2 regions of the Nocardioides luti genome follow, and region 2 is predicted to be linked to the other one. Evidence: predicted binding sites of a transcription regulator. Region 2 holds the regulator's gene; the other holds the start of a gene.
What was found. The regulator HrcA, encoded in region 2, represses chaperone genes, less so after heat shock. The targets are predictions, from matches to a motif close to TTGGCACTCGNNNNNNNCGAGTGCCAA.
Positions count from the first base shown of each region.

Region 1 (4,433 bases), 590 kb from region 2:
TCGTCGTCCTCTTCGGGCTTCTCGACGATCAGCGTCTCCGTCGTCAGCAGCATGGCCGCGATCGACGTGGCGTTGACCAGCGCGGAGCGGGTGACCTTGACCGGGTCCAGGACGCCCTGGGCGACCAGGTCGCCGTACTCCTCGGTCGCGGCGTTGTAGCCGTGACCGACGCCGCCCTCGCGGACCTTGGCGACGACGACGTAGCCCTCGACGCCACCGTTCTCCGCGATCCAGCGCAGCGGCTCGTCGGCCGCCTTGCGGACGATGCGGACACCGGCGGCCTCGTCACCGGTCAGGCCGAGGTCGCCCTCGAGCACCGACACGGCGTGGATGAGCGCGGAGCCACCGCCGGGGACGATGCCCTCCTCGATCGCGGCGCGCGTCGCGGAGACGGCGTCCTCGATCCGGTGCTTCTTCTCCTTGAGCTCCACCTCGGTGGCGGCGCCGACCTTGATCACGCACACGCCACCGGCGAGCTTCGCGAGGCGCTCCTGGAGCTTCTCGCGGTCCCAGTCGGAGTCGGTGTTCTCGATCTCGGCCTTGATCTGGTTGACGCGACCCTCGACCTCGGACGCCTCGCCGGCGCCCTCGATGATGGTGGTGTCGTCCTTGGTGACGACGACGCGACGGGCCTGACCCAGCACCTCGAGGCCGACCTGGTCGAGCTTGAGCCCGATCTCGGGGGCCACGATCTGGCCGCCGGTCAGCGTCGCGATGTCCTGCATCATCGCCTTGCGGCGGTCGCCGAAGGCCGGGGCCTTCACCGCGACGGCGTTGAACGTGCCGCGGATCTTGTTGACGACCAGGGTGGAGAGCGCCTCGCCCTCGACGTCCTCGGCGAGGATGAAGAGCGGCTTGCCGGCGGCGATGACCTTCTCCAGCAGCGGGAGCAGGTCGGCGATCGCCGAGATCTTGCCCTGGTGCAGGAGGATGTAGGGGTCCTCGAGGACGGCTTCCATGCGCTCCGGGTCGGAGACGAAGTACTGCGAGATGTAGCCCTTGTCGAACTGCATCCCCTCGGTGAAGTCCAGCTCGGTGCCCATGGTGTTGGACTCCTCGACGGTGATGACACCGTCCTTGCCGACCTTGTCGAAGGCCTGCGAGAGCAGGTCGCCGATGTGCGAGTCGCGGCTCGAGATCGTGGCGACGGACGCCATGTCCTCGACCGACTCGACCTCGCGGGCGGCCTCGCGCAGCGCGTCGCCGACGGCCTCGGCCGCGGCGTCCATGCCGCGCTTGAGGCCCATCGGGTTGGCGCCGGCCGCCACGGCGCGCAGGCCCTGGTGGACCATCGCCTGGGCGAGCACGGTGGCCGTCGTGGTGCCGTCACCGGCGACGTCGTTGGTCTTGGTGGCGACCTCCTTCGTCAGCTGGGCGCCGAGGTTCTCGAACGGGTCGTCCAGCTCGATCTCACGGGCGACGGTCACACCGTCGTTCGTGATGGTCGGCGCGCCCCACTTCTTGTCGAGGACGACGTAGCGACCCTTCGGGCCGAGCGTCACCTTGACGGCGTTGGCGAGCGCGTCGACGCCGCGCTCCAGGGAGCGTCGGGCGTTCTCGTCGAACTCAAGGATCTTGGGCATCTAGGGCCTCTCTCTAACGAAGTCGGGTCGTGTGCCTGCCAACGCGCCGTGGCGCGTCGTCAGGCACACGACCCGGGAGATCAGGAAACGACGGCGAGGACGTCGCGGGCGGAGAGAATCAGGAACTCGGAGCCGGCGTACTTGACCTCGGTGCCGCCGTACTTGCTGTAGATGACCTTGTCGCCGACGGCGACGTCCAGCGGGACGCGGTTGCCGTTGTCGTCGATGCGGCCGGGACCGGTCGCCACGACCTCGCCCTCCTGGGGCTTCTCCTTGGCGGTGTCGGGAATGACCAGGCCGGATGCCGTGGTCTGCTCGGCCTCGAGCGGCTTCACGACGATGCGGTCCTCGAGGGGCTTGATGTTGACCGACACGATGTCGACCTCCACTTTCATCACTTGTCTTGACGGAGTGAGTCCACCGGGGTTGTCCAGCGGGGTGGAGGGCTCCTGGTGGAGTCCTCCGGACGTTGGGGCCTGCTCGGAGATGAACGCCGTCGCGGGGGTCGGACATCGCCTGCAAGCTCTGGCACCCTCGTGGTGAGAGTGCCAGTCCAGACGTTAGCACTCGACCTCACGGAGTGCCAGAGAGGTCCCGCCGCGCAGGGCCCGTCCGGCGGCCCGCGGGGTCTGACAGGATCGCGGGGTGGACCTCGACGACTTCCGGTGGCTGCTGACCGACGACGGTCAGGAGCTGCTCGCCCGCGCGGACGAGGCTCCCGACGACCCGCTGCGCGCGCAGACCGAGCTCCGGCGCAGGGCCGAGCCCGGCCGGGTCGCCACGGCCCTCACCCAGGTCCAGCTCCGGCGCCGGGCGGTCGCCAAGTTCGGCGACCTGGCCGCGCGGATGTACTTCACCCCCGACGGCCTCGAGCAGGCCACCCGGCTGCCGGTGGCCCGTCACCGCGCGGCCCGGACCGCCGCCTCGTCCGCCGCGACGGTCGTCGACCTCGGCTGCGGCGTCGGCGGCGACCTCGTCGCGTTCGCCGAGGCCGGCCTCACCATCGCGGGCGTCGACCTCGACCCGGTCCGGGTGGCGGTGGCCGAGGCCAACCTCGCCGCGCTCGGCCTCGAGGGCGCGGTCATCGTGGCCGACGCGACCGCGCTGGACACCTCCCCCTTCGACGTCGCCTTCGCCGACCCGGCCCGCCGCAGCGGCCGGGGCCGCACGTTCGACGTGGACGACTGGACGCCGCCCTGGCCGTTCGTCGAGGGGCTGCTGCGGCGCGACGCCTGCGTCAAGGTCGCGCCGGGCATCCCTCATGGCCTGGTCCCCGAGGGCGTCGAGGCCGAGTGGGTCAGCGACCACGGCGAGGTCAAGGAGGCGGCGCTCTGGTCCGGACGGCTGGCCACCACCGCCCGCCGCGCGACCGTCATCGGCGACGGCGGCCTCGCCACGATGACCGAGGACGACGACCCCGGCGCCGGGGTGCGCCCGGTCGGCGCGTTCCTCTACGAGCCCGACGGCGCCGTCATCCGCGCCGGCCTCGTCACCGCCGTGGCTGCACTGGCCGACGGCGGCCTGGTGGACGAGCACATCGCCTACGTCACCGGGGACGAGCGGATCCGCACGCCGTTCGCGCGCGGCTACGAGGTGCTGGAGCGGCTGCCCTACCGGGAGAAGCCGCTCAAGGCGGCGCTGCGCGAGCGCGGGATCGGCTCGCTCACCATCAAGAAGCGCGGCGTCGACGTCGTCCCGGAGCAGCTGCGCAAGCGGCTCGACCTGGCCGGGGACCAGACCGCCACGATCGTGCTGACCCGGGTGGCCGGCAGCGGCACCGCGCTGCTCGTGCGCCCGTTCTGAGGCGACGGTCGCTCAGGCGACGGCTTCCTCGTTGCCCTGGGCAGCAGCACCCCGCGCCGTGGCCGTGACGGGCGCACCGCCGGCCAGGTGCAGGCGGGCGAGCGGGTGGCCGCGGAGCGCGTCGGCCAGCAGCCCCCAGACCTCCTGGACCAGGCTCTGCGGCGCACCGCGCCGCTGCAGCAGGTGCTCGAACCAGTCGCGCATCTCGACGACGATCGTCTCGTCGCCGGTCACGAGCGAGGCGGCGACGCAGCCGAGCAGGTGGTCGACGTGGCCCTCGAGCTCCAGCCACCACGACGGGGTGCCCTCGGCACGGTGGGACCGGGCGACGGCGCGGATGACGTACGGCGTGATCTCGCTGCGGAACTCGTGGATCCAGCCCGCCTCGGCGTCCGCGGGCGTGGACGGGTCGGGCTCGTGGCGCGGCGTGCGGACGGGCAGCTCCTCGATGAGGCGCAGCGCGTCGGCCGACGTGGCGGCGTACGCCGTGGCGCCGAGCGCCAGCGCCCGGCGCTCGTCGTTGCCGAAGGCCTGGCCGCCCACGATGACGGGGATGCCGACCGAGCGCAGGTTGCCGAAGAGCGACTTCTGCGTCGCCAGCGACGAGGTGAGCGAGGCGCTGAAGAGCACGGCACGCGGCTTGGTCACCAAGACCTCGCGGAGCAGGTCCCCGGGCTGCTGGTCCTCCGGCATCAGGTGCACGCGGTAGCCCGCGAGGCCGAGCTCCTCGGCCACCACCAGCGCGGGCAGGGTGTGCCGCTCGTGCTCCACGCACGACACCAGGACCAGCGGGGCGTCCGGTGCCGGCGGCGCCGCGAACGAGCAGACCCAGTGCACGAGACCCTCGTTGATCGCGGTCGCGGCGTGCTCGTCCTCGACGGACCACTCGCCGTCGAGCCACAGCTCGCCGATCCGGACCTGGGCCGGGACGATCAGGTCCTCGATGATCTCGAGCGGCCCGGCACCGCGCTCGCGGGCGGCCACGACCGCGGCCAGCGCCGCGGGTCGGTCGGCGGCGCGCAGGGCCTCCCAGTAGGCCTCGTGCTC
Region 1 is NZ_JACKXE010000001.1:3,335,803-3,340,235, reverse strand. It holds gene groL (chaperonin GroEL) at 1-1,583, opposite strand, end outside; gene groES (co-chaperone GroES) at 1,664-1,957, opposite strand; gene H5V45_RS15880 (THUMP-like domain-containing protein) at 2,229-3,386, shown strand; gene H5V45_RS15875 (cobalamin B12-binding domain-containing protein) at 3,399-4,433, opposite strand, start outside.
Region 1: groES (co-chaperone GroES) is a predicted target of HrcA. The motif match lies at 2,144-2,170, and genes of this name have one in related genera.

Region 2 (4,433 bases):
TACGCCGTGCGGAACTCGGCGTTGCCGAAGGTGTGGTCGAAGTGCTCGTGGGTGTTCACCACCGCCACGACGTCGCCCTGCCCGAGGCGGCGCACGTCCGCGAGCACCTCGCGCGCGGCGGCGCCGGACGAGTGGGTGTCGACGACCATCAGCCCACGCTCACCGCCGATCAGCGTGACGTTGACGTCGAACCACGCGTAGCGCGCGACCCAGACCCGGTCGGCGACCTCGGTGAAGACCATCCGGGCAGCGTACGGGTCGACCCCGCCGCGGCGTGTGCCTGTCGACGCGTCCCAGCGCGTCCTCGGGCACACGAGGCGGACGCGGGTGCGCTCGCCTAGTACGCTTGGCACTCAGGCGTGACGAGTGCCAGTGGACAGCAGCAGCCGACCCCCGTGGTCGGCGACGGACCCGCGAGGAGGGCGACGTGCAGGAGGAACGCAGGCTCGCCGTGCTCCGGGCGATCGTCGAGGACTACGTCGCCACCGAGGAGCCCGTCGGCTCCAAGGCGCTCGTCGAGCGGCACGGGCTGGGCGTCTCGCCCGCCACGGTGCGCAACGACATGGCCGCGCTGGAGGAGGAGGGCTTCATCGCCCAGCCGCACACCAGCGCCGGGCGGGTGCCCACGGACAAGGGCTACCGGCTGTTCGTTGACCGGCTCACGACCGTGAAGCCGATGAGCGCCGCGGAGCGCCGGGCGATCTCGACCTTCCTCGACGGCGCGGTCGACCTCGACGACGTCGTGCAGCGCTCGGTCCGGATGCTCTCGCAGCTGACCCGGCAGGTCGCCGTCGTGCAGTACCCCACCCTCTCCCGCTCCACGGTCCGCCACATCGAGCTGGTCGCGCTCGCGCCGACCCGGCTGCTCGTGGTGCTCATCCTCAGCACCGGGCGCGTCGAGCAGCGGCTGGTCGAGCTGCAGGCCGAGCTCACCGACGACGCCCTCGTCGACCTGCGCTCCCTCGTCAACCGCGCGGCCACCGGCCAGGTGATCGCCGAGGCCGTGACCGGCCTGCGCGCCGTCGTACCCCCCGTCGACGGCGTGGACACCGCGGCCATCGTCGACGTGCTGTGCGACGCGATGTCCGACCACCGCTCGGACGAGCGGATCGCGGTCAGCGGCACCGCCCACCTCGCGCGGTACGGCGACACGTTCGACTCGGCGGTCCGCCCGCTGCTCGAGGCGCTCGAGGAGCACGTGATCCTCCTCAAGCTGCTCGGCGAGGCCAGCACCGGCGGTGCCGTCACCGTGCGGATCGGCGCCGAGGGGCCCTACCAGGAGCTCTCCTCGACCAGCGTCGTCGCGACCGGGTACGGCCCGCGCGACGAGGCGCTCGCCACCCTCGGCATCGTCGGCCCCACCCGCATGGACTACCCCGGCACGATGGCGGCGGTGCGCGCCGTCGCCCGGTACGTCTCGCGGATCCTCGACGAGGGCTGACGCCCCGCACCGCCCCACTCCAGCAGCACCGCTCCAGCAACCGACCAGCCCCAGAGCCAGAAGGACCCATCACTCGTGAGTCAGGACCTGTACGACCTCCTCGGTGTGGCCCGCGACGCGGACGGCGACGCCATCAAGAAGGCCTACCGGCGTCTGGCCCGTCAGCTGCACCCGGACGTCAACCCGGACCCCGAGACCCAGGACAAGTTCAAAGAGGTCTCGATGGCCTACGAGGTCCTGTCCGACCCGCAGAAGCGTGCGGCGTACGACCGCGGCGGCGACCCGTTCGGCGGCGGCGGTGCCGGTGGCTTCGGCCAGGGTGCCGGCTTCTCGTTCACCGACATCATGGACGCGTTCTTCGGCGGCAACGCGCCCGGCGGCCAGGGCGGCCGCGGGCCGCGACCGCGGATGCGGCGGGGGCAGGACGCCCTGATCCGGCTCGAGGTCGAGCTCGCCGACGCCGCGTTCGGCGTCACCCGCGAGCTGAAGGTCGACACTGCGGTGCTCTGCGGCACCTGCAACGGCGAGGGCGCGGCCCCGGGCAGCCACCCGATCCCGTGCGAGACCTGCCGCGGCGCCGGCGAGGTGGCGCACGTGCAGCGGTCGTTCCTCGGCGAGATCCGCACCCTGCGCCCCTGCGCCGCCTGCCGCGGCTTCGGCACGATCATCCCCGAGCCGTGCCGGGAGTGCTCCGGCGACGGCCGGGTCCGCTCGCGCCGCACCCTGACCGTCAAGATCCCCGCCGGCGTCGACAACGGCACCCGCGTCCAGCTCACCGAGCAGGGCGAGGTGGGCCCCGGTGGCGGCCCGGCCGGCGACCTGTACGTCGAGATCCACATCGCGCCGCACGAGACCTTCACCCGCAACGGCAACGACCTGCACTGCACGGTGACCGTGCCGATGACGGCCGCGGCGCTCGGCACCACGCTGACGCTGCCGACCCTCGAGGCCGACGTCGTGATCGACGAGGCCGTCGACGTGGCGCCCGAGCTCGAGACGTCGTTCGACCTCGAGCTGCGACCGGGCACCCAGTCCGGCTCCGAGCAGGTGCTCCGCGGTCGCGGCGTGCCCGGTCTGCGCGGCGGTCGCGGCGACCTGGTCGTGAACATCATCGTGGAGACCCCGACCCGCCTCGACGCGCGCCAGGAGGAGCTGCTGCACGAGCTCGCGGCGATCCGCCACGAGGAGCAGCCCACGGGTCAGGTGCGGGCGAGCTCGCGCTCCGTCTTCGGTCGTCTCCGCGACGCCTTCAACCCGCACTGAGCCGCACCGTGTCGCTCCCGGTCCACCTCGTCCCCACCCTGGCCGGCGCCTCCGTCGGGTCGACCGTGGAGGTCACCGGCGGCGAGGCGCACCACGCCGTCGCCGTACGCCGCCTGCGGGTGGGGGAGTCCGTGGTCCTCACCGACGGCCTCGGCACGTCCGTGACCGGCGAGGTGTCCTCGACGGGCAAGCGAGTCTTCGCGGTGACCGTCGTGTCCCGCGACGCCGTGCCCGCCCCGGACCCCGCCGTCGTCGTCGTCCAGGCGCTGCCGAAGGGCGACCGCGGCGAGCTCGCCGTCGAGGTGCTGACCGAGATCGGCGTGGCCGAGGTCGTGCCGTGGGCGGCGTCGCGCAGCGTCGCGGTCTGGAAGGGCGAGCGCGCCGCCAAGTCCCTGGCGAAGTGGCGCTCCACGGCCCGCGAGGCGGCCAAGCAGTCCCGTCGCTCGTGGTTCCCCACGGTGGCCGAGCTCGCGTCGACCGCCGACGTGGTCGACCTCGTCGCTACTGCCGACCTGACGGTCGTGCTGCACGAGGACGCGTCCTCGCCGCTCTCGTCGGTGACCGTGCCCGACGCCGGCCGGGTCGTGGTCGTCGTCGGCCCCGAGGGCGGCCTGACCGAGGACGAGGTGGCCGCCTTCGTCGCCGCCGGTGCCGTCTCGGTGCGGCTGGGGGCCGAGGTGCTGCGGACGTCGACGGCCGGGGTTGCTGCGGTGGCGGCTGTGCTGGCGCGGACGTCGCGCTGGGGGTGACGTCGGATTCCCCGGATATCCGGGGAATTTGGCGCTTTCCGGGTGTTGCAACACCCGGAAAGCGAGAGTTTCCCCCGGTCAGTGGGGCTGGAGTGACGGCTGAGCCAGCGCGTCCGACCGCCGGATCGGTGACTGTCACACCGCTGGGGTACGGCGCCGGGTGGCGGTAAGCTACCCACCGAACGAGCCCCTGGATCGGTGGCTGACGCACCGCCGGCCCAGCGCCCGCCAGCGGCCCGCCCCCCAGCCGTCTCAGCGCACGACGATGGTCTTGCTGTCCTCGGTCGGGCCGCCGCCCTCGCCGCCGGACGGGTCGTCGGTCATCGCGACGAACGTGTAGGTGCCGGGGGCCAGGTCGGAGACGTCGACGTCGGTGCGGAACGGGTAGAGCTTGTCCATCCACCCGTCGGCCGTCGCGAAGCCCTTCTTCACGACCGAGCCGCCCTGGCGGATCTCCCACGGGACGGTGGCCTCGAACGAGCTGGCCACACCCTCGGCGGTGAACGTCGGCCCGACGGTCTCGCCCTCCTCGGGCTGGGTCACGCTGGCCAGGGCCAGGGTCTCGAGGGGGTCGGCGGCGCCGAAGCCGTCCTCGGAGGCGATGCCGAAGATCTGCGTCGCGTTGCCGTCGGCGTCGGCGAACGTGACCGGGAGCCGCTGCTGCAGCACGCCCTGAGCGGTGTACACGAGCTGCTGGACGGCCAGCAGTGCCTCGTCCGTGGTCATGCCGTCGGCCGGCCGGGTCCACGAGTCGTCCGGCAGCCGCACCACCGCGCCCTCGTCGTGGGTGCTGCCGGAGAACGCGCCGCTCGGCAGCAGCGTGCGGTAGTCCCCGTCGAGGGCGTCGCCAGACGCGGCCAGCGTCAGCGCGGCGTCGAGCGGGTCCGCGCCGTCGACCCGGCGGAACTCGCGGTACAGGCGCGGTCCCTGCGGGGTGTCGCCCACGAAGTACACCGGCACCGTGACCTCGCCCGAGCCGT
Region 2 is NZ_JACKXE010000001.1:3,921,504-3,925,936, forward strand. It holds gene H5V45_RS18580 (MBL fold metallo-hydrolase) at 1-242, opposite strand, end outside; gene hrcA (heat-inducible transcriptional repressor HrcA) at 428-1,441, shown strand; gene dnaJ (molecular chaperone DnaJ) at 1,517-2,704, shown strand; gene H5V45_RS18595 (16S rRNA (uracil(1498)-N(3))-methyltransferase) at 2,713-3,453, shown strand; gene H5V45_RS18600 (Gmad2 immunoglobulin-like domain-containing protein) at 3,706-4,433, opposite strand, start outside.